Regions from separate parts of the Streptomyces tritici genome, predicted to be linked through region 1. Evidence: riboswitches for the same ligand, from Rfam matches in the RefSeq annotation. Region 1 holds a riboswitch; each other region holds the start of a gene.

The links. Region 1 has a riboswitch for cobalamin ahead of ACNJ93_RS01740 (energy-coupling factor ABC transporter permease). Riboswitches for the same ligand answer to the same signal wherever they lie in the genome.
Region 2: it holds a riboswitch for cobalamin, as region 1 does, so the genes downstream of both, cobN (cobaltochelatase subunit CobN) here and ACNJ93_RS01740 (energy-coupling factor ABC transporter permease) in region 1, are expected to answer to the same signal.
Region 3: it holds a riboswitch for cobalamin, as region 1 does, so the genes downstream of both, ACNJ93_RS06285 (cobalamin biosynthesis protein) here and ACNJ93_RS01740 (energy-coupling factor ABC transporter permease) in region 1, are expected to answer to the same signal.

What each region holds. Positions count from the first base shown of each region.
Region 1 is NZ_CP183183.1:356,672-366,263, reverse strand. It holds gene ACNJ93_RS01755 (energy-coupling factor ABC transporter ATP-binding protein) at 1-834, opposite strand, end outside; gene cbiQ (cobalt ECF transporter T component CbiQ) at 831-1,580, opposite strand; gene ACNJ93_RS01745 (energy-coupling factor ABC transporter substrate-binding protein) at 1,587-2,132, opposite strand; gene ACNJ93_RS01740 (energy-coupling factor ABC transporter permease) at 2,132-2,836, opposite strand; cobalamin riboswitch at 2,865-3,088, opposite strand; gene ACNJ93_RS01735 (PTS-dependent dihydroxyacetone kinase phosphotransferase subunit DhaM) at 3,183-3,611, opposite strand; gene dhaL (dihydroxyacetone kinase subunit DhaL) at 3,608-4,249, opposite strand; gene dhaK (dihydroxyacetone kinase subunit DhaK) at 4,258-5,250, opposite strand; gene ACNJ93_RS01720 (hypothetical protein) at 5,475-5,945, shown strand; gene ACNJ93_RS01715 (carbohydrate-binding protein) at 6,071-7,486, opposite strand; gene ACNJ93_RS01710 (LysR family transcriptional regulator) at 7,556-8,512, opposite strand; partial or broken gene ACNJ93_RS01705 (arginase family protein) at 8,650-8,787, shown strand; gene ACNJ93_RS01700 (hypothetical protein) at 8,896-9,525, opposite strand.
Region 2 is NZ_CP183183.1:3,632,669-3,642,260, forward strand. It holds gene abc-f (ribosomal protection-like ABC-F family protein) at 1-1,451, shown strand, start outside; gene cobN (cobaltochelatase subunit CobN) at 1,448-5,053, opposite strand; cobalamin riboswitch at 5,091-5,229, opposite strand; gene ACNJ93_RS16885 (cobalamin biosynthesis protein CobG) at 5,305-6,546, shown strand; gene ACNJ93_RS16890 (precorrin-8X methylmutase) at 6,543-7,196, shown strand; gene ACNJ93_RS16895 (precorrin-2 C(20)-methyltransferase) at 7,193-8,692, shown strand; gene ACNJ93_RS16900 (S8 family peptidase) at 8,944-9,592, shown strand, end outside.
Region 3 is NZ_CP183183.1:1,347,447-1,357,038, forward strand. It holds gene ACNJ93_RS06275 (inorganic phosphate transporter) at 250-1,515, shown strand; gene ACNJ93_RS06280 (hypothetical protein) at 1,528-1,749, shown strand; cobalamin riboswitch at 1,886-2,008, shown strand; gene ACNJ93_RS06285 (cobalamin biosynthesis protein) at 2,040-3,002, shown strand; gene ACNJ93_RS06290 (cobyric acid synthase) at 2,999-4,507, shown strand; gene ACNJ93_RS06295 (putative cobaltochelatase) at 4,623-6,635, shown strand; gene cobO (cob(I)yrinic acid a,c-diamide adenosyltransferase) at 6,635-7,243, shown strand; gene ACNJ93_RS06305 (cobyrinate a,c-diamide synthase) at 7,237-8,583, shown strand; gene ACNJ93_RS06310 (ZIP family metal transporter) at 8,586-9,311, opposite strand; gene ACNJ93_RS06315 (cobalamin biosynthesis protein) at 9,411-9,592, shown strand, end outside.

The DNA.
Region 1 (9,592 bases):
GCGAGTGGACCAGGTGTCGAGTTCCTCGGCCGTGCGGGGGCCCGGGGTGTTGTCCGTGAGGAGGCCCTGTTCGCGGAGGAGGCGGGCGACGGCCATGCCCCATGGGCGGCGGAGCCGGGCCGCGTCGAGCAGGGCGTCGTCCGCGAGGAGCTCCTCGACCGGGCCCGTGCGCAGGCCCGCCGGCGACAGCACGGCCGCGTCGTCGGCCCAGCGCAGGGCCAGGTCCACGTCGTGCGTCGCCATCACCACCGTCGTCCCCGCGTCCCGCAGCCGGCCGAGGACCTCCAGGAGCCGTTCCTGCCCGTGCGGGTCGAGGCCGGCCGTCGGCTCGTCCAGGATCAGCACGCGTGGCCGCATCGCCACCGCCCCGGCGATCGCGGCCCGCTTGCGCTGACCGTACGAGAGCAGATGCGTCGGCCGGTCCTCCAGCGCCGCGATGTCCAGCGCCTCCAGCGCCTCCCGGACCCGCAGCCGGACCTCGTCCTCCGGCAGCCCGAGGTTCAGCGGCCCGAACGACACGTCCTGCCCCACCGACGCGGCGAACAGCTGGTCGTCCGGGTCCTGCAGCACCAGCTGCACCGTCGTCCGCAGCCGCGTCAGGCCCTTACGGTCGTACGTCACCTCCTCGCCGGCCACCCGCAGCGCGCCCCGGGCGCACCGCAGACCGCCGCTGAGCAGCCGCATCAGGGTCGTCTTGCCGCTGCCGTTGCGGCCGAGGAGCGCCATGGCGCGTCCCTCGGGCACGGCGAAGTCGATCCCGTCGAAGACCGGCGGGCCGTCCTCGTACGCGAAGCCCGCCCGGACGAGCTCGACGACCGGGAGTGGTGGAGTCACGGCAGAGACCTTTCGAGGACGAGGGTGAGGGCGACCAGACCGGCCAGCAGCGCGGCCGTCGCCGCGAGGAACCGCCGGGACACCGCCGCCTCGGGCACCAGCACGCGCAGCGTGCCGTCGTACCCGCGCCCGGCGAGGCCCGTCTGCAGCCGCTGCGCCCGGTCGAAGGCGCGGACGAACGCCGTCGCGCCGAGACCGGCCAGCGAACGCCAGGTCGCCGCCCGGGTGGTCAGCCCGAGGCGGGCCGCCTGCGCCTGCCGGACGCGGGTGATCGCGTCGAGCAGCAGGAAGCCGATCCGGTACATCACGAGCGCCACGTCCACGACCGGCGCGGGCACCCCGGCCCTGACGAGGCGCGGCAGCACGTCCGAGACCGGCGTGGTGAACGCGAACAGCAGCACGCCCAGCGAGGCGGCGGAGGTGCGCAGCAGCAGCTCGCCGGCGTGCACCGGGCCGTCGGGGGCCAGGGCGACGAGGCCGGTGGGCCCGCCGACCTGGAAGAGCAGCGGCACCGCGCCGGTCACGCAGAAGCCGAGCGGGATGCGGAACGCCCGCCACAGCTGCCGGCCCGGCACTCCGGCCGGTCCGAGCAGCACGGCGAGGGTCGCGGCCGCGACCAGCACGGCGCCGGGCCACGGGGGCAACGACACCGCGCACAACGTCAGGCCGAAGCCGAGCACGGCCTTCTCGCAGGGATGACGGCGGCGCCAGCGACTGCTGTGCGCCGCCGCGTCAATGGGCAGCACGGGGCGTCAGCCCCCGGTGGAGGGCTCGGCCTTGCGAGCGCCCGTTTCGGCGGCCGCGGGGCCGCCGGCCGCGGGAGGAGCGCCCGCCTCCCCGGACGCGCCCGCGTCCTCGGACGGCACCGTCACCTCGGCCGACGCCCCCGCGGCCGCGCCCGCCTTGGCGGCCGTGCCCGCGGGGTCACCGCCTGCGGGAGGAGCGCCCGTCTCCCCGGACGCGCCCGCCTCGGCAGTCGCCTCCGCGGCCGCCAGCGCGCGGGCCTCGCCCTGTCGGCGGCCCTTGCGGAGCCCGAAGTAGTACGCGAGCACGCCCGCGCCCAACGCCGCCTGGAGCGAGAACAGCGCGGACTCGATCTCGCCGGACGGCGGCTCGTACAGCGGGGTGAACCAGGGCTCGTAGTCCGGTCGGAGTTCCGTGATCGCCGCCTCGGCCTCCCCGTCCGCGCCCGTGAACGGCTCCTCCTTGTGGTCGCCGAGACCGAGCGCGAGCGGCACCACGGCCAGTGCGGCGACCACGAGCAGCAGCAGACTGTTGATCTTCGCGTTGCGGCTCATCACCGGGCCCCCGCCTCCGTCGTCGTACCGGCCTTGGCGCCGCCCTGGAGCAGCACGCCGAGGCGCGTCAGCTCGCCCTTGCTGGACTGGATGAGCAGCCGCATCACGAGCACCGTGAGCAGCCCCTCGCTGACCGCCAGCGGGACCTGCGTGACGGCGAAGATCGAGCCGAACTTCGCGAGCGCGCCGGCGATGCCGCTGCTCGGGTCCGGGAACGCCAGCGCCAGCTGGACGCTGGCGACGCAGTACGTCGTGAGGTCGGCGAGGAACGCGCCGAAGAACACGCTCACCATCAGCGGCACGTCGAACCGCCGCAGCAGCCGGTACACCCCGTACCCGGCCCAGGGCCCGACGACCGCCATGGAGAACACGTTCGCGCCGAGGGTGGTGAGCCCGCCGTGGGCGAGCAGCAGGGCCTGGAACAGCAGCGTGATCGTGCCGAGCACCGCCATGATCGGCGGCCGGAACAGGATCGCGCCCAGCCCCGTGCCGGTCGGGTGCGAGCAACTGCCCGTCACGGACGGAAGCTTCAGCGCGGACAGGACGAAGGTGAACGCACCCGACGCGCCGAGCAGCAGCGTGGACTCGGGGTGGGCCTTGACCTCACGGGTCAGGGCGCGGACGCCGTGGACGACGAACGGGGCGGACGCGACACCCCAGGCGGCGGCGTGCAAGGGGGGCAGATACCCCTCGGCTATATGCATGGTTGGGAGACCCTCTCCAGCACCTCGTGGATGGACAACGCACCTTGGCCGGTCTCCTGGCTGACGGTCATGCCGCCCGGACTCCGCCTTCCCAGACCGCAGCGGTCACCCGCGGCGGTCCAGTGGCTTCCCGCGAGGGATGGAGCCGGACCTCCCGATCACAGTGGCGAGGGCCGCACCGGTTCCACACCGGTTTCCCGTACACCAAGGCGCTGCGACACTAGTGCGTTGACCAGGTGCATCACAACACGGCCGGGTGGCTGCGGAGGCGTTTGGGACGTGTGCCACACAAGGTGCCGCCGTGCCGCCGCCGGGCCCGGCGCGGGCGGCCGCGCATGGTGAGGGGTCACTCCTTGCGGTATCCGTACGCCTCCGAGGCCGCCGCGGCCACCGCGTCCAGGTCGCCGCCGGCGCTCGCCGTGACGAGGGCGGCGACGGCGCCCTCCAGGAAGGGCGCGTCCACGAGCCGCGCGCCCTCCGGCAGTTCGTCGCCCTCCGCGAGCAGGGCCTTCACCGTCAGTACGGCGCTGCCCAGATCGACCAGCAGCGCCACGCCCGCGCCCCGGTCGACGGCCCGCGCCGCCTCGGCGATCAGCGCGGAACTGGTGCCGAGCCCGCCGTCCGCGGTGCCGCCGGCCGCGGCGAGCGGCGCGGTCGAGCCGCCGCCGGTCAGCCCGCGGGCGAGTTCGGCGACGGCGGAGGCGACGGCGGCGCTGTGCGAGACGAGCACGAGCCCGACGTACGGGCGCTCCCCGTCCGGCCCCGCCGCACTCACTCGGCCCCCCGAGTCTTCTCGGCCGTCTCGGCCAGTGCGGCGATCAGCAGCGCGGAGGAGGCCGCCCCCGGGTCCTCGTGCCCGATGCTGCGCTCGCCGAGATAGCTGGCCCGGCCCTTGCGGGCCTGCAGAGGCACGGTCGCGAGCGCGCCCTCCGCGGCCGCGTCGCGGGCCGCCGCGAACGACTCGCCCAGTCCGTCGACCGCCGGCAGCAGCGCGTCCAGCATCGTCTTGTCGCCGGCCTGCGCCCCGCCGAGCTGCGCGACCGCCGCGACCCCGGCCGCGAGCGCCTCGGCGAGCCGCTGCCGGGTGACCGTCTCCGCGTCGCCGAAATCCTTCCCGGTACGCCGCAGCAGCGTCCCGTACAGCGGACCCGACGCACCGCCGACGGTCGAGATCAGCTGCCGCCCGGCGAGCATCAGCACCGCCCCCGGAACGGCGGGCTCCTCCTTCTCCAGCACGTCGGTCACGGCGGCGAACCCGCGGCGCAGATTGGCGCCGTGGTCGGCGTCGCCGATGGCCGAGTCCAGCTCGGTGAGCCGGTCCGCCTCCCGGTCCACGGCGGCCGCCGCGGCGGCGAGCCAGCGCCGGAAGAACGGGCCGTCCAGTTCGGCGTCGAACGCGGTCACGTCGGACACTCCTCTCCTCACCGACCCCAGCGCAGGGCGGGCGTCTCCACCGGCGCGTCCCACAGCCGCAGCAGCTCCTCGTCGAGCCGGCACAAGGTCACCGAGCAGCCTGCCATGTCGAGCGACGTCACGTAGTTCCCGACGAGGGTCCGGGCCACCGGAACCCCGCGCTCGGCGAGGACCCGCTGCACCTCGGCGTTGAACCCGTACAGCTCCAGGAGCGGCGTGGCGCCCATGCCGTTGACCAGCGCGAGCACGGGGCCGTCGGGCCGCAGATCGTCCAGGACGGCGTCCACGGCGAAGTCCGCGATCTCCCGCGAGGTCATCATGGCCCGCCGCTCCCGCCCCGGCTCGCCGTGGATCCCGATCCCCAACTCCAGCTCGCCCGGCGGAAGGTCGAACGTCGGGCTGCCCTTCGCCGGAGTCGTGCACGCACTCAGGGCCACCCCGAAACTCCGGGAACTCGCGTTCACCTGACGGGCGATCGCCTCCACCCGCTCCAGCGGCTGCCCCTCCTCGGCGGCCGCCCCCGCGATCTTCTCCACGAACAGCGTCGCCCCGGTCCCGCGCCGCCCGGCCGTGTACAGACTGTCGGTCACGGCGACGTCGTCGTCCACGAGCACCTTGGCGACCTGGATCCCCTCGTCCTCGGCGAGCTCCGCGGCCATCTCGAAGTTCAGCACGTCGCCCGTGTAGTTCTTGACGACGAACAGCACCCCGGCCCCGCTGTCCACGGCCGCCGCGGCCCGCACCATCTGATCCGGAACCGGTGACGTGAACACCTCCCCGGGACAAGCCGCCGCCAGCATCCCCGGCCCCACGAACCCCCCGTGCAACGGCTCGTGCCCGGACCCCCCACCGGACACCAGCGCGACCTTCCCCTCCACCGGCGCGTCCCGCCGCATCACCACCCGGTGCTCCACATCCACCGCCAACCCCGGATGCGCGGCGGCCATCCCCCGCAACGCATCGGCGACCACGGTCTCCGGGACATTGATCAGCATCCTCATGGGCGTCTCCTCGGGATCTGAGCAGAGGGTCGCTTCTCGGCGGTGGTGGAAATAGTCCTGTCGGCAGTATCGGCGCTGCCGCTGCGAAGGTCACGTGGGCAGGCTGATGCCCGACGATCACCTCCTCGCCGGCTGCCCGGCGGAGCGAGGCGTCGGTTCAATGGCGTGGCCGACAGGCCCGGGCGTGGCTACTCTGGCGCTTCTGCGAGCCGGGGAGGCACGGGATGGTGAGGCGCAGGACGCCGCAGGAGAAGAAGCGGCTGAGCTACGTCAGAGACCATCGGAACAACTACGGCGAAAATGACAAGAGCTCGCGCAAGAACATCCGCCGCAACAAGCGGTTCCCGAACAGAGCCAATCGACGTCACGCACAGACCGCGCTGGCGGCACTCCTCGGCTCACGCGATCGCGACGATGGCCGCGCCGACGGTGTCGAGGAGCGCATGAACGGCCGGCGCCCGAAGCGTTGGCGGAAGTTCCCCGACGCGCCGCTCGGGGCCGTCGTCGACGGCGCCCTCCAGCAGCGCGCGACGGCGGGCACCGGCGCAGAGGCCGAACGCGCTGCTGCCCGCCTCCGCAGCGTCCGCCGTCGATTCGACTGGACGGCACGCTCCGACAACCCGCTTCTGCCGCCCTTCGTCGTGCGCGGGGTCCGCTGGTCGCTCGTCGACGACGATGAAACGGACTGCGGCTGACGTCGGGCTCACGAAATGGAGCGCAGCCACGGGATGGTCGGGGGACGGGGTGGTGCGTGCGTCGGGGCAAGGGGGAAGCGCGGCCACCGTGTGGGTGCGTGGCCGCGCTTCGGGGCGGGGGTGGGTCAGAGGCGTTGCCAGAGGGCGGGGGCGTTGGGAGGTTCCCAGCCGGGCTGGGCCTGGTGGCCCTGGAGGCAGCGGTAGGTCGCGCCGCCGTAGGTGACCGTGTCGCCGGCCGCGTAGACCTTGCCGGCCGCCCAGGTGCCGCCCGGAGCGGGTTCGCCGGGGCCGGGGCCCGGGTCGGTTCCGGTGGTCCTCAGGGTCAGGCCGTAGTTCTGGAGGATCGGGTTCAGGGGCTGGAAGAAGGTCGTCCCGCCGGTGCGGCAGTTGCCCGAGCCGCCGGAGGTGACACCCTGAGCCTGGCTGCCGGAGATGTACGAGCCGCCCGAGTCGCCCGGCTCCGCGCAGACCGTGGTGCGGGTGACGCCCGAGATCGTGCCCTCGGGGTAGGTGACGCTGGTGTTGTGCTGCTGGATCGTGCCGCAGTGCCAGCCGGTGGTCGAGCCGGAGCGGCACACGGACGCGCCGACCGGCTGCAGGACGGAGCCGGTCACCTGCACCTGAGCGCCGCCGGAGCCCTTCACGTAGGGGGTGGCGGTCCAGTTGCCGTTGGCGGCGACCCACGCCATGTCGTTGCCGGGGAAGACCGACGCCTGGAAAGTGCCCTGGGCCACCTGGTTGTAGCCGCTGGTGCTGGTGCCCGCGCGGCCGCAGTGGCCCGCGGTCGCGAAGCCCTGTGTGGTGCCGCGGGTGACGGCGAAGCCGACCGAACAGCGGCCGCCGCCGCCCATGTAGTACGCGTCGCCGCCCCGGATGTCGTACAGCGGGCGCGGCGGCTCGCCGGTGCGGACGATGCGCACGAGGTCGCCGGAGACGCCCGTGGCGGCGAGGAGGCGTGCTCCCGCGCCGGGCCGGGCCTCCTCGACGACCAGGCGGTTGGCGCGCACGTCGACGTACCGGACCGGCGCGTCGGCGGTGGCCGCCCGGTCGAGCGCCGTTCTGGCCCGTTCGAGGCCGGCCAGACTGTTCGTCACCAGCCGCGCCCGCGCACCGGTCGCGCGTATCGCCGCGGCATCCGCGGCACGGGTCGTCGCCACGGTCAGGGTGGCGGCCTCGGGCCCGTCGACCCAGGCGCCGGCGAACGCACCGCCCAGGTCCTGACGGATGCGGGCGGCGGTGGCGCCGGCCTCGGCCTCGTTGACGAGGCGGTGCCGGGCCTGGGCGCGGGTCAGGCCCAGGTCGCGTTCCATGGCGCGCAGCAGCTCGGGCTGTGCCGCGTCCACACGGAGCGCGGCCGCCGCGGACGCCGGGCCGGACGCCTGGCCCGGCGCCGGGCCGGACGTCTGCGACGCCGGCGCCGACGGGGACGGCACGGGCGACTGGGGCACCGCCGTGGCGGAGCCGGCCTGGAGGCCGGCCACCACCAGTCCGGCGGCGGCCAGCGCGGTTCCGACCGCGCGGGCGGGTCGTCGTCGGAGCATGAGGAGTCTCCTCGGTCTCGTGGGGGATCTGCCGAAACCGTAGGAATCCCCGAGCCCCGACGGGAGTTGTCAGTCGGCCCCTGCCCTCGCGTTATGGCCCCCGAGCCGGGCGGCGTCCCGCGCCGCGCTGCGGGCGAGCGCGCCGGCGTGTGCCGCGCGGGCATGGCCGAGGACCGCCGGTGCGCGGACGGCGGCGCGTCCCTCGGGGTGCCAGCCGAGGAGGTGCCGCCATACGAGCGGGGTCCCGGCCAGCGGCCGGGTGACCAGGCCGGGCGTGGCGGGGAAGGTGGCCCGGCACAGGCCGACGGCACGGCCGACCTGGACCAGGTGGACGCAGGACGCGGTGTCCGTCTCGTACACGCAGGCCGGTGTGAAGCCGGCGCGGACGCAGGCGGCGGCGAAACAGTCCCCGAAGCAGCCGTCGCCGGGGACGTCCGTCCACGCCTCGGTGGCGAGTTCGGCGAGGGCGACCTGCGGGCGGGACGCCAGGGGGTGGTCGGCGGCCAGCATCACGTGCACGGGGTCGCGGGCGACCTCCGTCCACGCGAGCCGGTCGGCTTCGGGCGGGCTGCTCTCGCCGCAGACGCCGATGAGGGCGAAGTCGAGCCGTCCCGCCGCGACACCGCCGGCGATCTCGCGTTCCGACCAGGAGGTGTACGTGGTCACCGGCGCGCCCTGTCCGGCCCGGGCGAGGCGGTCGACCAGGCCGCCGAGGAGCGGGCCGTGGGTGCCGCCGAGCCGGTGGCCGTCCGCGCCCTCCCGCGCGAAGCGGACCGCCTCCTCCTGGAGTTCGCGCACGGCGGGCAGCACGACCCGGGCGCGGTCCAGCACCAGGGCTCCGAGCGCGGTGGCCGTCACGCCTTCCCTGCCGCGTTCGAAGAGGGTGCCGCCCAGGGATCGTTCGATGCGTTTGAGCTGGGCACTGAGCGCGGGCTGTGCCAGGCCCAGGGCGGTGGCCGCGCGGGTGAGACTGCCGGCGTCCGCGATGGCCCTGATCGTCTTCAGGTGCCTCAACTCCAAGTCCATGGGCAGAGCTTGGCCCGCGCACCGCGATAGGTCCAGACCAACGACGTGGGGAGTGGAGACCGGAGGCCGTGGACGCGTCCGCGTGCGCTGTTGCGGGGGTATCCGGCCGTGGCGAGGATGGCGGGATGCGGAACATCGACCGGGGCGACTGGCAGGAGGGCGACGGCGTCTTCAACGCGGCCGCCCTCGCCTCGTACACCCGGAGGCTCGCCGACCGCGTCGAACGACACGTGACGGACCGTGACTTCGCCCTGATCCTGGGCGGGGAATGCTCCTACGACCCCGATCTCGACCCGGACGGCACGGCCGGGCGGCTGCTGACCGACGTGGTCGTGGCGGCGTTCGAGGGGGCGGAGGGAGGCTGAAAGGGCCTCCCCGCCGGCTCAGCGTGCGGCGGCGCGTCGGCGGCGTGCCAGGAGGACGGCGACGGCTCCGGCCACGGCCGCGAGCAGGCAGCCGCCGGCCACCAGCCAGGGTCCGCGCCGCGGACCGGACGCGGCGGCGGTCGGGCGGTGAGCGCCGGAAGCGGACGGCGACGTGGTGTCCGCCGGAGGTGTGACGGCGGCCGGGGGTGCCGCAGTCGTCGGCGAAGCGGCGTTCACCGGCGGTGCGACGGTCGTCGGGGAGGCCGGAGTGCCGGGGGAGACCGTGAGTTCCTCCTCGTCCCGGCCCAGCGCCGGGTAGCCGGCCTCCACGACGACCTGCCATCGGCCGGGCGGCAGCGCCTCGGCGGTGGTCCAGCCGGTGGCGGGGGCGGGATCGCGGACCAGTTTCCACGGTCCGGCGGTCCGGCCGTCGGTGCTGCGGGCGTTGACCGTGGCGGCGACGCGTCCCTCGACGGCGTCGCCGTCGTTCTCCCAGACCACCTGCGTGCGCACCTTGCCGAAGGCGTGCCCGGTGATCTCCACTTTCAGGGTGTCGCCGTGGGCCTGCGCGGTCCCGTCGGCGACGGTCAGGGACAGAGCCGCCCCCGCCAGGGCGGTGGCCAGGGCCACGGGAAAGGTTCGGCGCATGAGGTCGTGCTCCAAGTCGGTCGGGTGCGCGGGGTGGTCGGGCGGGCGTGGGGACGGCCGGCGGGAC
Region 2 (9,592 bases), 3.3 Mb from region 1:
GGCTGCTCGCCGGCCTGGAGCGGCCGGACGACGGAGCCGTGGCCGTCGTCTCCCCCGGGGGCACGGGCCACCTGGCCCAGACCCTGGACCTGCCCGGCACCGCGTCCGTCGGCGAGGCGATCGACGTCGCCCTCGCCGACGTGCGCCGGCTGGAGCGGCGCATCCGGGAGGCCGAGGCGGCGCTGGACGCGACCGGGGACCTCGACGGATACGCCGCGCTGCTCGCCGCGTACGAGGCGCGCGGCGGCGCCGACGCCGACCGGCGGGTCGGAACGACCCTGCGGCGGCTCGGCGAGCGGACCGCGCTCGACCGGAACCGCCCGCTCGCCACGCTCTCCGGAGGGCAGCGCTCCCGGCTCGCGCTCGCGGCCGTCCTCGCCGCCGACCCCGAGCTGCTGCTGCTCGACGAGCCGACCAACGACCTCGACGACGAGGCCGTGGCCTGGCTGGAGGAACGGCTGCGCGCCCACCGGGGCACGGTCGTCGCCGTCAGCCACGACCGGACGTTCCTCGACCGGGTCACCACCGCCGTCCTGGAGGTGGACCACGAGCGGCGCACCGTCCGCCGGTACGGCAACGGATACGCCGGCTACCTCGCCGGCCGCGCCGCGGCCCGGGCCCGCTGGGAGCGGGAGTACGAGGAGTGGAAGGCGCGCCACGCCCGGTACTCCGCGCTCGCCGACACGAACATCGACCGCTTCACCGCCATCCCCCGCAAGGCCCCGGCGTCCTTCAGCGGCGCGGGCGCCTTCCGGGCCCGGTCACGGGCGCACGGTGCGATGAGCCGCATCCGCGCGGCCCGGGAGCGGCAGCGCCGGCTCGCCGGGCACCCGGTCCCGGCGCCGCCCGAGCCGCTGCGGTTCACGGCCCGCGTCGCCGGCACGGGCGCGGCCGTCGCCGCGACCGGCCTGCGGGTCGGGGGCCGGCTCGCGCTGGACGAGTTGCGGCTGGAGCCGGGGGAGCGGCTGCTCGTCACCGGGGCGAACGGCGCCGGCAAGAGCACCCTGCTCAAGGTCCTCGCCGGCGAACTCGCCCCGGACGACGGCACGGTGACCGCGCCGCCCCCCGAACGCGTCGGCCTGCTCCGGCAGGACACCGCCCCGCCGGACGACCCGCGCCCGCTCGCCGTCGCGTACGGCGCGGAGCGGGCGGAGGAGCTGCTGCGGCTCGGGCTGTTCGCCGCCGCCGACCTGGCCACGCCGGTGCGGGAGCTGTCCACCGGGCAGCGCCGCAAGCTGGAGCTGGCCCGGCTGGTGACCCGCCCGCTCGACCTGCTGCTGCTCGACGAGCCGACCAACCACCTGGCGCCCGGCCTGGTGGAGGAACTGGAGGCGGCCGTCGCGCCCTACGCCGGCACGCTGGTGATCGTCACCCACGACCGGAGGATCCGCGCGGGCTTCCGGGGCCGCCGTCTGGAACTGACGGCCCCGGCGGGCGCGTACACCCGCTAGTCGTCGGAGTCCGCAGCCCCTTCGAGGTCGCCCTCCGTCTCCAGGAACACCTGGCGGAGGGCGGCCAGGGTCTCGGCGTCCGGCTTCTCCCACATGCCCCGGGACTCGGCCTCCAGGAGACGCTCGGCGATGCCGTGCAGCGCCCACGGGTTGGCCTCCTTCAGGAAGGCCTGGTTCTCCGGGTCGAGGACGTACTCCTGCGTGAGCTTGTCGTACATCCAGTCGGCGACCACCCCGGTCGTGGCGTCGTAGCCGAAGAGGTAGTCGACCGTCGCCGCCAGCTCGAACGCGCCCTTGTAGCCGTGCCGGCGCATCGCCTCGATCCAGCGCGGGTTGACGACGCGGGCGCGGAAGACCCGGCTGGTCTCCTCGACCAGCGTGCGGGTGCGCACGGTCTCCGGCCGGGTCGAGTCGCCGATGTACGCCTCCGGGGCGGTGCCCCGCAGCGCGCGCACGGTCGCCACCATGCCGCCGTGGTACTGGAAGTAGTCGTCGGAGTCGGCGATGTCGTGCTCGCGGGTGTCGGTGTTCTTCGCGGCCACCGCGATCCGCTTGTACGCGGTCTCCATCTCCTCGCGCGCCGGGCGGCCGTCGAGGCCGCGGCCGTACGCGTAGCCGCCCCACACCGTGTACACCTCGGCGAGGTCGGCGTCGGTGCGCCAGTCGCGGGAGTCGATCAGCTGGAGCAGGCCCGCGCCGTACGTGCCCGGCCGGGAGCCGAAGATGCGCGTGGTGGCGCGGCGTTCGTCGCCGTGCGCGGCCAGGTCGGCCTGGGCGTGCGCCCGGACGTGGTTCTGCTCGGCGGGCTCGTCGAGCCCGGCCACCAGCCGGACCGCGTCGTCGAGCAGCCCGATGACGTGCGGGAACGCGTCCCGGAAGAAGCCGGAGATGCGCAGGGTCACGTCGATCCGGGGCCGGCCCAGCTCGGCGAGCGGCACGGCCTCCAGGCCCTTCACCCGGCGCGACGCCTCGTCCCACACGGGGCGGACGCCGAGCAGCGCCAGGGCCTCGGCGACGTCGTCGCCGGCGGTGCGCATCGCGCTCGTGCCCCACAGCGACAGGCCCACCGAGGTCGGCCACTCGCCGTTGTCGGTGCGGTACCGCTCCAGGAGCGAGTCGGCCAGCGCCTGGCCGGTCTCCCAGGCGAGCCGCGAGGGCACGGCCTTGGGGTCGACGGAGTAGAAGTTCCGGCCCGTCGGCAGCACGTTGACCAGACCGCGCAGCGGCGAGCCGGAGGGGCCGGCCGGCACGAAGCCGCCGTTGAGGGCGTGCACGGCGTGGTCGAGCTCGTCCGTCGTCGCGGCCAGCCGCGGCACGACCTGCTCGCAGGCGAAGCGGAGGACCGCCGCGACCTCGGGGCCGTACGCGTCGGGGATGGCGTCCACGGACCAGTCGGCGTATTCCATGGCCTCGACCAGCTCGCGGGCCCGCGCCTCGGCCTCGTCGGCGGTGGTGCGGGTGGCGGCGGACTCGTCCAGGCCGAGGGCCTCGCGCAGTCCGGGCAGCGCCTGCGTGCCGCCCCAGATCTGACGGGCCCGCAGGATGGAGAGGACCAGGTTGACCCGGGCCTCGCCGGCCGGCGCGCCGCCGAGGACGTGCAGGCCGTCGCGGATCTGGGCGTCCTTGACCTCGCACAGCCAGCCGTCGACGTGCAGCAGGAAGTCGTCGAAGCCGTCGTCGTCGGGCCGCTCCTCCATGCCGAGGTCGTGGTCGAGCTTCGCGGCCTGGATCAGCGTCCAGATCTGCGCCCGGATCGCCGGCAGCTTCGCCGGGTCCATGCTGCTGATCTGCGCGTACTCGTCGAGCAGCTGCTCCAGGCGGGCGATGTCGCCGTAGCTGTCGGCGCGGGCCATCGGCGGCACGAGGTGGTCGACGAGCGTGGCGTGGACGCGCCGCTTGGCCTGGGTGCCCTCGCCCGGGTCGTTGACCAGGAACGGGTAGACGAGCGGGAGGTCGCCGAGCGCCGCGTCCGGGCCGCAGGCCGCGGACAGGCCGGCGTTCTTTCCGGGCAGCCATTCGAGGTTGCCGTGCTTGCCGAGGTGCACCATCGCGTCGGCGCCGAAGCCGCCGTCCTCGGCGCGGGCGGCGATCCAGCGGTAGGCGGCCAGGTAGTGGTGCGAGGGCGGCAGATCGGGGTCGTGGTAGATCGCGATCGGGTTCTCGCCGAAGCCGCGCGGCGGCTGGATGAGGATCAGCAGGTTCCCGCGGCGCAGGGCGGCGAGGACGATGTCGCCCTCGGGGTTGCGCGAGCGGTCGAGGAACATCTCGCCGGGCGGCGGGCCCCAGTGCTCCTCGACCTCGGCGCGCAGCTCCTCGGGCAGCTGCGCGTACCAGCGCTTGTAGTCGGCGGCCGGGATGCGGACCGGGTTCCGCGCGAGCTGTTCCTCGGTGAGCCAGTCCTGGTCGTGGCCGCCGGCCTCGATCAGCGCGTAGATCAGCTCGTCGCCGTCGCCGGAGACCAGGCCGGGGATCTCGGCCCTGGGGCCGAAGTCGTAGCCCTCGGCGATCAGGCGGTCGAGCAGCGCCACCGCGGAGGCGGGGGTGTCCAGGCCGACCGCGTTGCCGATGCGGGAGTGCTTGGTCGGGTACGCGGACAGGACGAGCGCCAGCTTCTTCTCGGCGTTCGGGATGTGCCGCAGGCGGGCGTGGCGAACGGCGATGCCGGCGACGCGGGCGGCGCGCTCGGCGTCGGCGACGTACGCGGGCAGGCCGTCCTCGTCGATCTCCTTGAAGGAGAACGGGACGGTGATCAGGCGGCCGTCGAACTCGGGGACGGCGACCTGGCTGGCCGCGTCCAGCGGCGACAGGCCCTCGTCGTTCTCCTCCCAGGCGGCGCGCGAGCCGGTCAGGCACAGCGCCTGCAGCACGGGCACGTCGAGCGCGGCCAGCGCGCCCGCGTCCCAGGACTCCTCGTCGCCGCCGGCCTGCGCCTCGGCGGGCTTGGTGCCGCCGGCGGCGAGGACGGTGGTCACGATCGCGTCCGCGGTCCTCAGCCGGTCGAGCAGCTCCGGCTCGGGGGCGCGCAGGGACGCCACGTACAGCGGCAGGGCCTGCGCGCCGGCGTCCTCGATCGCCGCGCACAGGGCGTCGACGAAGGCGGTGTTCCCGCTCATGTGGTGGGCGCGGTAGTAGAGCACGGCGATGGTGGGGCCGGTCTCGTGGCGCGGGGTGCGCTCCAGCGGGCCCCAGGTGGGGGCGGCGGCCGGGGCCTCGAAGCCGTGGCCGGTGAGCAGCACGGTGTCGGACAGGAAGCGGGCCAGCTGCTCCAGGTTGGCCGGGCCGCCGTGCGCCAGGTAGGCGTGCGCCTCGGTGGCCACGCCGATCGGCACGGTGGAGGTGGCCATGAGCTGGGCGTCGGGGGCCTGTTCGCCGGTGAGCACGACGACCGGCTTCTGCGCGGCGAGGAGAACGTCGAGGCCCTCCTGCCAGGCGCGGATGCCGCCGAGGAGCCGGACGACGACCAGGTCGGCGCCGTCGAGCAGACCGGGCAGGTCGTCCAGGGGGAGCCGGGAGGGGTTGGCGTACCGGTACGCGACCGGACCGCCGGCCGCGCGGGCGCTGAGCAGGTCGGTGTCGGAGTGCGACAGCAACAGAATTCGCATGCGAGCGCAGGCCTTCCTCGGGGTTGTCCGCGCCCCGGGTGGTCGTGTGGACGGCAAGGAGTTCCTGACTCACCGTCCCCGTCGCCGGGGCCGGCTCACAGTGGCGGGACCGCGCCGGAATCTCACCGGGCTTCCTCCCCGGGGTCCTTCGACCCCATGCCGTCTGCATAGTAGATCCTGGCCGCGCCGGGCCGGGCGGGGCCGGGGAGTCGACCGGATCACACCTCGTGGAAGGCCGGTTTCCCGTGGGTATGCTCGCCGCCATGCCGCCCACCCCACCCACCTCGCCCGAGCCGGGCGAACCGCTCGTACGGGACCGAGGCGACGCCTGCCCGGGGGCGCTGCGCCTGCACCCCGCCGACGACGGGCGTCTCGCCCGACTGCGCCTGCCCGCAGGTGTGTTGACGGAGCGTCAGGCGGAGGTCCTGGCCGACGCGGCGCTCCGGCTCGGCGACGGGCAGGTGTCCGTCACCTCGCGCGGCAACGCGGAGCTGCGGGGCCTCGGCGAGGGCTGCGGGGCGGAGCTGGCGGAGCTGCTGGCGGGGGCCGGCCTGCTGCCGTCGGCGGCGCACGAACGGATCCGCAACATCGTCGCCTCCCCGGCCGCCGGCCTGGACGGACTCGGCCACGCCGACGTGCAGTTGTGGGCGCGGGAGCTGGACGCGCTGCTGTGCGCACAGGAGTGGACGACGTCCCTTTCGGGCCGTTTCCTGTTCGTCCTGGACGACGGCCGCGGCGACGTGGCGGGCCTCGGCGGCGATGTGACCTTGATCGCAGAGCCCGGGGGCGGCGCCCTGCTGTACGTCGGCGGTGCGGCGTACCGCGTCGCCGCCGCCGACGCGCCGCGCGCGGCCCTCGCCGCCGCGGACGCGTTCCTGCGCGCGGCGCGCGACAGCGGCGCCTGGCGCGTCCGTGAGCTGCCCGACGGCGGGGCGCCCGACCTCGCCGCCGCGCTCGCCCGCGCGGACGTGGCCGCCGAGCCCGTCCCCGTCCCGCCGCCGCTGCCGCAGGGCGCGCCGCCCGCGCTCGGGGAGCTCGGCGAGCGCGGGCTGTACGTGCTCGCGCCGCTCGGGCGGCTCACCTCCGCGCAGCTGCGGGCGCTCGCGGCCACCGGTCCCGTGCGGTTCACGCCCTGGCGCGGGGTGGTCGTGACCGGCGCGGGCGCCGAGCGGCTGCCCACGCTGGCCGCGTACGGCCTGATCACGAGCCCCGACTCGCCCTGGGTGGGGGTCGGCGCGTGCACCGGCCGCCCGGGCTGCGCCAAGTCGCTGGCGGACGTCCGGGCCGACGCGCTGCGCACCGCCCGCGCGAGCGCCGGCACGGCCGGGCTGCTCCCCGTGTACTTCTCCGGCTGCGAGCGCCGCTGCGGGCACCCCCAGGGCACCTGGGCCGACGTCGTCGCCACCGGCGAGGACGACTACCTGGTGAACGGCGTTCCCGTCCCCCGTACCTCCCTGCCCGAAGCCGTCGCCACGGCCCGTACGACGAGATGAGCGAGAGCAACAGGATGTTCGACTACGAGAAGGACGGGGCGGAGATCTACCGCCAGTCCTTTGCCACGATCCGCGCCGAGGCGGATCTCGCGGGTCTGCCCGCCGACGTGAGCCAGGTCGCGGTACGGATGATCCACGCCTGCGGCATGACGGACCTCGTCCGCGATCTCGCGTACTCGCCCGGCGTCGTCACCGCCGCCCGGACGGCGCTGCAGGCCGGCGCGCCGATCCTGTGCGACGCGCAGATGGTCGCCAGCGGCGTCACCCGCAGGCGGCTGCCCGCCGACAACGAGGTGCTCTGCGCCCTGTCGGACCCGTCGGTGCCGGAGCTGGCCGCGCAGCTGGGGACCACCCGCAGCGCCGCCGCGTTCGAGGTGCTCCGCGACCGGCTCGAAGGCTCGGTCGTCGCCATAGGCAACGCGCCCACCGCGCTGTTCCACCTCCTGGAGATGATCGCGAAGGGCGCCGGCCGGCCCGCCGCCGTGCTCGGCATCCCGGTCGGCTTCATCGGCGCCGCCGAGTCGAAGGACGCCCTCGCGGCGAACGGACTCGGGCTGGAGTACCTGGTCGTACGGGGCCGGCGTGGCGGCAGCGCCATGACGGCGGCGGCGCTCAACGCCCTCGCGCACGAAGCGGAGATCCAGGCATGAGCGAGCAGCGCGGCAAGCTGTACGGCGTCGGCCTCGGCCCCGGCGACCCGAACCTGATGACCGTGGCCGCGGTGAAGGCCATCGCGGCCGCCGACGTGATCGCGTACCACTCCGCCCGGCACGGCCGGTCCATCGCCCGGTCGATCGCGGCCGAGCACATCCGCGAGGACCACGTCGAGGAGCGGCTGATGTACCCGCTCACCGTGGAGACCACCGACCATCCCGGCGGCTACCGGGGGGCGTTGAACGACTTCTACGAGGAGGCGTCGGCGCGGCTCGCCGCCCACCTCGACGCGGGCCGCACGGTCGCCGTGCTCGCCGAGGGCGACCCGCTGTTCTACGGCTCGTACCAGCACATGCACAAGCGGCTCGCGCACCGCTACGACACCGAGGTCATCCCCGGCGTCACCTCCGTCAGCGCGGCGGCCGCCCGGCTCGGCGAGCCGCTGTGCGAGGCCGAGGAGGTGCTGACGATCGTCCCCGGCACGCTGCCGGAGGAGGAGCTGACGGCCCGTCTGGCGGGTACGGACTCCGCGGTCGTGATGAAGCTCGGCCGGACCTTCCCCGCCGTGAAGCGGGCCCTGGAGCGGGCGGGCCGGCTGGAGGACGCGCGGTACGTGGAGCGCGCCACGATGGCGGGCGAGCGGACCGGGCGGCTCGCGGACGTGGACCCGGAGTCGGTGCCGTACTTCTCGGTGGCCGTGCTGCCGTCCCGGATCGACGCGGAGGTCCCGGAGTCCCGGGAGACGCCCGGCGAGGTCGTGGTCGTCGGCACCGGCCCGGCCGGGGCGCGCTGGCTGACCCCGGAGTCCCGGGGCGTGCTGCAGAACGCGGACGACCTGGTCGGCTACACCACCTACCTGGACCGGGTGCCGGTGCTGCGGCCCGGTCAGCGGCGGCACGGCTCGGACAACAAGGTCGAGTCGGAGCGCGCCGAGTTCGCGCTCGACCTGGCCCGGCGGGGCCGCCGCGTCGCGGTGGTCTCCGGCGGCGACCCGGGCGTGTTCGCCATGGCCACGGCGGTCCTGGAGGTCGCCGCGGAGCCCGCGTACGCGGACGTGCCGGTGCGCGTGGTGCCGGGCGTGACGGCCGCGAACGCGGCGGCCGCGGCGGCGGGCGCGCCGCTCGGCCACGACTACGCGACGATCTCCCTCTCCGACCGGCTCAAGCCGTGGGACGTCATCGCCGCGCGCCTGCGCGCCGCCGCGCGCGCGGACCTCGTCCTCGCCCTGTACAACCCGGGCTCCAAGTCCCGCACCCACCAGGTCGCCGCGGCCCGCGACCTGCTCCTGGAACTGCGCTCCCCCGACACCCCGGTCGTCGTCGCCCGCGACGTCGGCGGCCCGGAGGAGTCGGTCCGCGTGGTCACCCTGAAGACCCTGGAACCCTCCGAGGTCGACATGCGCACCCTCCTCCTCATCGGCTCCTCCCAGACCCGAGCGGTGGAACGCCCCGACGGCCGCACCCTCACCTGGACGCCCCGCCGCTACGGCTGAGCGGAGCCCCGGCCGAGGCCGCCGCACCCACCCGGGAGCGGCGGCCTCGTCGTGTGCGGGGGGCGTCGGCCGGGTGGGGGAGTGGCTCACTCGGGCGGGCGCGGCATCCGGGTTCTCGTCCCGGGAGTCGTGATGTCGCGCCGCGAGTGAACGTTTTCGCGCGTCCGTGCCGTGCTTGCTTGGCAGCGCTGTGATACGCGCCCCGGAACCGGCCGGGGCGCGCGGTTCTCTCCCGAACGGAGCACTCCCCCATGCGCCTGCCTGCGCTGGCCACGTCCGCAGCCCTTCTGGTCGCCCTCCCGTTGCTCGCCGCCGCGCCGTCCTCGGCCGGCGAGAGCGGCGCCCCCAGCCCCGCCCCGCTGCGCACCTCGGCGAACGCGATCCCGGGGCAGTACATCGTCACCCTCGAGCGCGGCCAGGACGCGACCGCCTTCGCGGGCCGGCTGCCGGGCGTGAAGCCGCTGTACCAGTACGCCTCCGTGCTCAACGGCTTCGCCGCGAGGCTGACGCCCGCCCAGGTGGACGCCGTGCGCCGGACCCCGGGCGTCGCGGCCGTCGAGGAGGACGCGACGGTCTCGGTCGCGCCCGTGGCCCCGCGGACCAAGAAGGCCGACGCGGCGAGCTGGGGGCTCGACCGCATCGACCAGCCGTACCTGCCGCTCGACAACCGCTTCGACGCCGCATCGGACGGCCGCGGCGTCAGCGTCTTCGTCCTGGACACCGGCATCGACTACGACCACACGGAGTACGACGGCCGCACCTACTTCGGCTACGACGCGATCGGCGACGGCCGCGAGGGCGCCGACTGCAACGGGCACGGCACCCACGTGGCGGGCACCGTCGGAGGCGACACCTTCGGCGTGGCCCGCTCCGCCGACCTGGTCAGCGTCCGCGTGCTGA
Region 3 (9,592 bases), 990 kb from region 1:
CGCGGGGGCCCTGCGCGACCGGAGGACGAGAGCGGCGGAACCGGTACATGCCGCCCACTCCCCCGCCACGGCGGGCATTACCGGCGGTCACAGCTCCCTCGTTCGAGGGACCGGGACGTACGCCCGAACGAGAAGCGGAACCGCTGCCACCCGGTTGGGGACACCCCTCCGCCCGACCCAGTTCATCTTCCGTTCACCCAGGTTGCCTACGTTCGAGCAGCCACTGACGTCAAACGATTGCCTGGGTAAATGGAACACATCTCGCTGCTGCTCGCCATTGTGGTCGTGACAGCCCTGGTGTTCGATTTCACGAACGGTTTCCACGACACCGCCAACGCGATGGCCACGACCATCTCGACCGGTGCGCTCAAGCCGAAGACGGCGGTGGCCATGTCCGCCGTGCTGAACCTCGTCGGCGCCTTCCTCTCCGTCGAGGTCGCCAACACGATCTCCAAGGGGCTCGTGAACGAGGAGGGCATCCAGCCCGAAGTCATCCTGGCCGCCCTGGTCGGCGCCATCCTCTGGAACCTGGTGACCTGGCTGGTCGGACTGCCGTCCAGCTCGTCCCACGCCCTGATGGGCGGCCTGATCGGCGCCACCGTCGCCTCGATCGGCTTCAGCGGCGTCCACGGCGACGTCGTCGTCACGAAGGTCCTCATCCCGGCCGTCGCGGCCCCGCTGGTCGCCGGCATCGCCGCGATGCTCGCCGCCCGCCTGACGTACCGCCTGGACCGGAACGCGGACAAGAAGACGACCGAGAAGGGCTACCGGGCCGGCCAGATCGCCTCCGCCGGTCTCGTCTCCCTCGCCCACGGCACCAACGACGCGCAGAAGACCATGGGCATCATCACCCTCGCCCTGGTCGCCGGCGGCGTCCTCGCCCCCGGTTCCAACCCGCCGGTCTGGGTCATCGTCTCCGCCGGCCTGGCGATCGCGCTCGGCACCTACCTCGGCGGCTGGCGCATCATCCGCACCATGGGCAAGGGCCTGACCGACCTCCAGCCGCAGCAGGGCTTCGCCGCCCAGACCAGCGCGGCCACGGTCATCCTGGCCTCCTCCAACCTGGGCTTCTCCCTCTCCACCACGCACTCCTGCTCCGGCGCCGTCATGGGCGCGGGCCTGGGCCGCAAGGGCGGTGTCGTCCGCTGGTCGACCGCCACCCGGATGTTCGTCGCGTGGGGTCTGACCCTCCCGGCCGCGGGTCTCGTCGGCGCCGGCGCCGAGTACGTCGCCCGGCAGGGCGACTGGGGCGTCTACACCGTCACGGCCTTCCTGATCGCCTCCTGCCTCGCGATCTGGATCATCTCCCGCCGCCAGGTCGTCGACCACACCAACGTCAACGACGTCGACGGCGACGCCGAGCCCGCGGGTGTCGTCACCACGGCCATCGCCGCCGTCACCCCGCCGCCGGCCGGCTCCGTCGCCGCCGTCGCGGACGAGGACCTGAAGACCACCATCCCCGCGCCGGCCTCCACGGACCCGACCGCTCCGCCGGCCTCGGCCGCCGCGCTGTAAGGAACGAACCACATGAAGATCGACTGGGCAGCTCTCGGCTCCGTCTTCGGAGTCAGCCTCGTGGCGACCGTCGCCCTCGTGGCCCTGTTCACCCTCGGCATCGTCGGCCTCTCCAAGCAGGAGCAGGCGGCGGCGCGGGGCGGCTCCGCCGTCCTCGCCCGGACCGGCGCGTACGCCTGCTTCGCGCTGTGCGCGGCGGCCGTCGCGTACGGCATCTATCTGATCGTCGCCTAAGCGGCGCCGAACCTTCCGGCCGGGCGGGCCGCACCTTCGGGTGCGGCCCGCCCGGCCGTCGTGTTTGTGGTGCTTCGCACAGTGACCCGTCGCAGGTCAAGGGTGAGTTGACGGCCGTTCGCGGGGCGTGGTGGACTCACGGGGCCATTACGGCGGCAACGAAGAGGAAGCCCGGTGCGAATCCGGCGCGGTCCCGCCACTGTGACCGGGGTGCGAACCCCGGGAGCCAGGAACTCTCGCCGCCGGTCACGTCGAGCCAGGGCGCGGACCCTGAGTGAGGACCTTGCGCCATGCCTGGCCGCAGTACAGCCACCGCTGTCTTCGCGTACGGCGCCACCGCCGGTCTGGTGGCCGATCTCGCCCTGGGCGATCCCCGCCGGGGCCATCCCGTCGCGGCCTTCGGGCGCGCCGCCGGGGCGGTCGAACGGCTGCTGTGGCGCGACCACCGCGGCTGGGGCGCCCTGCACACCGCCGTCTGCGCGGGCGGCGCGGCCGCCGTGGGCGCGCTGGCGGCCCGTGCCGTCCGGGGCCGGAACGCCGCCGGGGTCGCCCTGACCGCCGCGTCCGTCTGGGCCGTCGTCGGCGGCACCACCCTGGGCCGGGAGGCCAACGCCATCGGCGGGGCGCTCGCCGTCGGCGACCTGGAGGTCGCCCGGGAGCGGCTGCCGCATCTGTGCGGACGCGACCCGCAGTCCCTGGACGGTCCGGCGATGGCCCGCGCGGTCGTGGAGTCGGTCGCCGAGAACACCTCCGACGCGGTGGTGGGCGCGCTGGTCTGGGGAGCGGCGGCGGGGGTGCCCGGGCTGCTGGGCTTCCGCGCGGTGAACACCCTGGACGCGATGGTCGGCCACAGGTCGCCGCGCTACCGCCGCTTCGGCTGGGCCTCGGCCCGGCTCGACGACCTGGCCGGCTGGCCCGGCGCCCGGCTGACCGCGGCGCTGGCGGTGGCGGCCGGCGGCGACCCGCGCGGCGCGGTACGGGCCTGGCGGGCGGACGCGGCGAAGCATCCGAGCCCCAACGCGGGCCCGGTGGAGGCCGCGTTCGCGGGGGCGCTGGGCGTACGGCTCGGGGGCACGCTCTCGTACGGCGGCCGGGTCGAGCACCGGCCGGTGCTGAACGGAACGGGGCGGCCCGTCGAGGTCGCCGACATCGCACGCGCCGTCGCCCTGTCGCGCCGGGTGACGGCGCTGACGCTGGGGGTCTGCGTGGGCGGCCGGATGATCGTGAACGCGCTGAAGCGGAGGGGTGCATGAGGGGCGGGGGGCTGCTGGTCGCCGGGACCACGTCCGACGCGGGCAAGAGCGTCGTCACGGCCGGGATCTGCCGCTGGCTGGTCCGCAAGGGCCTGAAGGTGGCGCCGTTCAAGGGACAGAACATGTCCCTCAACTCCTTCGTCACGCGCGAGGGCGCGGAGATCGGCCGGGCGCAGGCCATGCAGGCCCAGGCGGCCCGGGTGGAGCCGAGCGCGCTGATGAACCCGGTGCTGCTGAAGCCCGGCAGCGACCGGTCCAGCCAGGTCGTGCTGATGGGGAAGCCGGTCGGCGAGCTGAGCGCCCGCGGGTACCACGGGGGCCGGCAGAAGGAGCTGTTCGAGCCGGTCCTCGCCTGCCTGGAGGAGCTGCGGAGCACGTACGACGCGGTGATCTGCGAGGGCGCGGGCAGCCCCGCCGAGATCAACCTGCGGCGCACGGACATCGTCAACATGGGCATCGCGAGGGCGGCCGAGCTGCCCGTGGTGGTCGTCGGCGACATCGACCGGGGCGGGGTGTTCGCCCAGTTCTTCGGGACGACGGCGCTGCTCGCGCCGGAGGACCAGCGGCTGGTGGCCGGGTACCTGGTGAACAAGTTCCGCGGCGACGTGACCCTGCTGGAGCCGGGCCTCGACATGCTGCGGGACCTGACCGGGCGGCGCACGTACGGGGTCCTGCCGTACGCGCACGGGCTCGGCATCGACGAGGAGGACGGCCTGCGGGTGTCGCTGCGCGGCGCCGTGCGGGAGTCGGTCGTCGCGCCGCCGGTGGGCGAGGACGTGCTGCGGGTCGCGGTCTGCGCCGTCCCGCTGATGTCCAACTTCACGGATGTGGACGCGCTGGCGGCGGAGCCGGGCGTGGTGGTGCGGTTCGTGGACCGCCCGGAGGAGCTGGTCGACGCGGACCTCGTGGTCGTGCCGGGCACGCGCGGCACGGTGAAGGCGCTGGCGTGGCTGCGCGAGCGGGGCCTCGGGGACGCGCTCGCGCGGCGCGCGGCCGAGGGCCGGCCGGTGCTCGGCATCTGCGGCGGCTTCCAGGCCATGTCGGAGCACATCGAGGACGAGGTCGAGTCGAAGGCGGGCAGCGTCCCCGGCCTGGGCCTGCTGCCGGTACGGGTCCGGTTCGCGGTGGAGAAGACCCTGGCGCGGCCGGTCGGCGAGGCGCTCGGCGAGCGGGTGGAGGGGTACGAGATCCACCACGGGGTCGCTGAGGTGCTCGGCGGCGAGCCGTTCCTCGACGGCTGCCGGGTCGGCGCGGTCTGGGGCACGCACTGGCACGGCTCCCTGGAGAGCGACGCCTTCCGGCGGGCGTTCCTGCGCGAGGTCGCGAGCGCGGCGGGCCGCCGCTTCGTCCCCGCGCCCGACACGTCCTTCGGCGCCCTGCGCGAGGACCAGCTGGACCGCCTCGGCGACCTGATCGAGGAGCACGCGGACACGGACGCGCTGCTGCGCCTGATCGAGCAGGGCCCGCCGGAGGGCCTGCCGTTCGTGCCGCCGGGTGCGCCGTGAACGGCCCCGCGCCCCTGCCGACGCCACCCCGGCGAACGCACCCCCAGCCGAGGCACCTCGTGGAAAGGACCAGCCTGTGAGCAGCACCCGCTATCCGTTCACCGCCGTCGTCGGGATGGACGACCTGCGGCTCGCGCTGCTGCTGAACGCCGTGAGCCCGTCGGTGGGCGGTGTCCTCGTGCGCGGGGAGAAGGGGACGGCGAAGAGCACCGCCGTACGGGCGCTCTCGGACCTGCTGCCGCCGGTGGCCGTGGTCGCCGGGTGCCGGTTCAGCTGTGATCCGGCCTCGCCCGACCCCGGTTGCCCGGACGGGCCGCACGCCGGTGCTCCGGGATCCGCGCGCGCCGCGCGGATGGTCGAGCTGCCCGTGGGCGCGTCCGAGGACCGGCTCGTCGGTGCGCTGGACATCGAGAAGGCGCTCGCGGACGGCGTGAAGGCGTTCGAGCCGGGCCTGCTCGCCGACGCGCACCGCGGGATCCTGTACGTCGACGAGGTCAATCTGCTGCACGACCACCTCATCGACCTGCTGCTCGACGCCGCTGCCATGGGCTCCTCGTACGTCGAGCGGGAGGGTGTGTCCGTGCGGCACGCCGCGCGGTTCCTGCTCGTGGGGACGATGAACCCCGAGGAGGGCGAGCTGCGCCCGCAGCTGCTCGACCGGTTCGGGCTCACCGTCGAGGTCGCGGCCTCGCGCGAGCCCGAACAGCGGGTGGAGGTCGTCCGGCGCAGGCTCGCCTTCGAGGACGACCCGGCCGGCTTCGCGGCCCGCTGGGCGGACGAGGAGGCCGCGCTGCGCGAGCGGATCACCGCCGCGCGCGCCCTGCTGCCGCAGGTGACCCTCGGCGACGCCGCGCTGCTCCAGATCGCGGCGACCTGCGCCGCGTTCGAGGTCGACGGCATGCGCGCGGACATCGTGATGGCCCGTACCGCGACCGCGCTCGCCGCCTGGGCGGGACGGACCGACGTGACCTCGGAGGACGTGCGGCAGGCCGCGCTGCTCGCGCTGCCACACCGGCGGCGGCGCAATCCGTTCGACGCGCCGGGCCTGGACGAGGACAAGCTCGACGAGACCCTGGAGCAGTTCAAGGGCGAGGAGCCGGACGACGATCCGGACCCGACCCCGGACGGTCCGGGCGACGGCGGGCCCGGCGGTGGCGGCGGTGGCGGCGGGATTCCGCCGCAGGGCGACGCGCCCGACGCCGCCACGGAGCGGCCCGCGCCGGACGGCCCCGCGCCCGGCGAAGCCCCGGCGCCCGCGCCCGGCGGCCCCGGCGCCGGGGAGCGGGCCGCCGTCAAGGCCGCGGAGCCGTTCCGTACGAAGATGCTGAGCGTTCCCGGTCTCGGCGACGGCGCCGCCGGGCGGCGCTCCCGGGCCCGTACCGAGCACGGGCGGACCACCGGCGCGACCCGCCCCCGCGGCGCGCTGGCCAAGCTGCACCTCACGGCCACCGTCACCGCGGCGGCCCCGCACCAGAAGGCGCGCGGCCGCTCCGGCCCGGGCCTGGTGGTCCGGCGCGACGACCTGCGGCAGGCCGTCCGGGAGGGCCGCGAGGGCAACCTCGTCCTGTTCGCCGTGGACGCCTCCGGCTCCATGGCCGCCCGGCAGCGGATGAGCGCCGTGAAGGGCGCGGTGCTGTCGCTGCTGCTCGACGCGTACCAGCGCCGGGACAAGGTCGGCCTGGTCATCTTCCGGGGCCGCGGCGCGGAGGTGGCGCTGCCGCCGACCTCGTCCGTGGACGCCGCGGCCGCGCGCCTGGAGCAGTTGCCGACCGGGGGCCGTACGCCGCTGTCGGCGGGGCTGCTGAAGGCCCACGACGTGCTGCGCGTGGAGCGGCTGCGCGACCCGTCGCGCCGGCCGCTGCTTGTCGTCGTGACCGACGGCCGGGCCACCGGCGGCGGTCCGGACCCGCTGGCGCTCGCCGCCCGCGCCGCCCGGCTGCACGCCGCCGAGGGCACGGCGGCGGTGGTCGTGGACTGCGAGACGGGGCCGGTGCGGCTCGGTCTCGCCGGGAACCTCGCCCGCGAACTCGGCGGCGCCGCCGTCACCTTGGACGAGCTGCGCGCCGACTCGATCGCCGGGCTCGTACGAGACGTGCAAGTCAACCACTCTGCCAGGAGGGCCGCTTAATGCCGCAGGGACAGCCGACCGTCGTTCCCGACGACGGTCTCACCACCCGCCAGCGCCGCAACCGCGCGCTGGTGATGGTGCACACCGGCGTCGGCAAGGGGAAGTCGACCGCCGCGTTCGGGATGGCGCTGCGCGCCTGGAACCAGGGCTGGCCGATCGGGGTGTTCCAGTTCGTCAAGTCGGCGAAGTGGAAGGTCGGCGAGGAGAACGCGCTGAAGGCCCTCGGCGAGACCGGCAAGGGCGGCACGGTCACCTGGAACAAGATGGGCGAGGGCTGGTCCTGGATCCAGCGCGAGGTCGCCGAGGGCGAGCAGTCGCACGAGGACAAGGCCCGCGAGGGCTGGGAGCAGGTCAAGCGGGACCTCGCCGAGGAGAAGTACAAGTTCTACGTCCTCGACGAGTTCGCGTACCTGCTGCACTGGGGCTGGATCGACACGGCCGAGGTGGTCGAGGTGCTGAGGAACCGTCCCGGTCAGCAGCATGTCGTCATCACCGGCCGCAACGCCCCGCAGGAACTGATGGACTTCGCGGACCTGGTGACCGACATGTCGAAGGTCAAGCACCCGATGGACGCCGGTCAGAAGGGGCAGCGGGGCATCGAGTGGTAGCACGTCTCGTCATCGCCGCGCCCTCCTCCGGCGCGGGCAAGACCACGGTCGCGACCGGTCTGATGGCCGCGTTCGCCGGCCGTGGCCTCGCGGTGTCCCCGCACAAGGTCGGCCCGGACTACATCGACCCGGGCTACCACGCGCTGGCCACGGGCCGGCCGGGCCGCAACCTCGACGCGTACATGTGCGGGACGGACCTGGTCGCGCCGCTGTTCGCGCACGGCGCGCGGGGCTGCGACCTGGCGGTCGTCGAGGGCGTGATGGGCCTGTACGACGGGGCCGCCGACCAGGGGGAACTGGCGTCCACGGCGCAGGTGGCGAAGCTGCTGAAGGCGCCGGTGGTGCTGGTCGTCGACGCCTCCTCGCAGTCGCGGTCGGTGGCGGCGCTGGTGCACGGCTTCGCGTCCTGGGACCCGGAGGTGCGGATCGGGGGCGTGATCCTGAACAAGGTCGCGTCGGACCGGCACGAGCATCTGCTGCGGGAGGCGCTCGGGGAGTCGGGGGTGCCGGTGCTCGGCGTCCTGCGGCGTGCGCCGGCGGTGGCGACGCCCTCGCGGCACCTGGGCCTGGTGCCGGTGGCGGAGCGGCAGGGCCAAGCGGTCGAGGCGGTGGCGGCGCAGGCGGAGCAGGTGCGGGCCGGGTGCGACCTGGACGCGCTGCTGGCGCTGGCGCGGAGCGCGCCGGAGCTGCATGCGGAGCCGTGGACGCCCGACGCCGCCGGGCGGGAGCCCGCCGCCGGGGGGCGGCCCGTGGTGGCCGTCGCCGGCGGGGCGGCGTTCACGTTCTCGTACGCCGAGCACACGGAATTGCTGAGGGCGGCCGGCGCGGAGGTCGTGACCTTCGACCCGCTGCGCGACGAGGCCCTCCCCGAGGGGACGCGCGGCCTCGTCATCGGCGGCGGCTTCCCCGAGGTGTACGGGGCGGAGCTCTCCGCCAACGAGCCGCTGCGCAAGGCGGTCGCGGAGCTCGCCGCCTCCGGCGCGCCGGTCGCGGCGGAGTGCGCCGGGCTGCTGTACCTGGCGCGGTCCCTGGACGGGCACCCCATGTGCGGCGTCCTGGACGCGGACGCGCGGATGTCGGAGCGGCTGACCCTCGGCTACCGGGACGCCGTCGCCGTCGGCGACAGCGTGCTCGCGGCGGCCGGGACGCGAATGCGGGGGCACGAGTTCCACCGCACGGTGATCGAGCCGGGCGCGGGCGCGCGGCCGGCATGGGGACTGCACCAGCCGGAACGGCGGGTGGAGGGTTTCGTGCTGGGGGGCGTGCACGCGAGCTACGTGCACACGCACTGGGCGGGCGCGCCGGGCGCCGCGGTGCGTCTGGTGGAGCACTGCGGATGACCTCAGCCCGCCAGGCCCACCACGAGCCAGATGAACCCCACGCCCGCCACCGTGCACAGCAGGGTGGAGAGCGCGGGGTGGTCGTGGTGGGCCTCGGGCAGGATCTCGGCGGCGGCGAGGTAGAGCAGCGCGCCGCCGAAGAAGCCGAGATAGCCGCCGAGAAGTTCCTCCGGAAGGGTGAACAGCAGCGTGGACGCGGCGCCGACGACGGGTGCGGCCGCGTCGGCGACCAGCATGGCGACGGCCCGGCGGCGGGCGTTCCCGTACAGGCTGGTGATCGTGTAGGTGTTGAAGCCGTCGGCGAAGTCGTGGCTGATGACGGCGAGCGCGACGGCCAGGCCCATGGTGCCGCCGACCTGGAAGGCGGCGCCGAGGGCGATGCCGTCCATCAGGCTGTGCACGACCATGGCCGCGGCCGCCGTGAGCCCCACCTGCGGAACTCTCTCGTCCGCCTCCAGCCCGTGCGCCGCCCGGCGGACGGCGAGGAGGCGTTCCACGCCGTGGGCGAAGAGGAAGCCGCCGGCGAAGAGCAGCAGCGCCTCGGGCACACCGAACACTTCGCGGCCCGCGGCCTCAAGGGCCTCCGGCAGCAGGTCGAGTCCGACGACGCCGAGCATCAGTCCGCCGGCGAGGCCGAGCACGAGGTGCCGGCGGTCGGTGACGCGCTGCGCGGTCCAGCCGCCGACGAGCGTCATCAGGAACGCGCCGAGCGCGACGAGTACGGCCATGGGCCCTTGCTATCGGATGGACGGCGTCCGGCGCACGTCAGCGCTCCGGGCGGCGTCCCGGCTCTGGTCGCCGGGGTCGGGGCGCGGCAGGGTGTGTCCGTGGACGAGGTGGCCGGGCTGGTGAGGGAGTGCCTGCGGTCGGCGGGGCCGGCGGCGGGCCGGCTGGTGGCGCTCGCGACGGTCGCGGGCAAGGCGGACGAGCCGGGCGTGGTGGGCGCGGCGGCCCTTCTGGGCCTGCCGCTGCGGGTGTTCGCGGCGCAGGAGCTGGCGCGGCTCGCGGT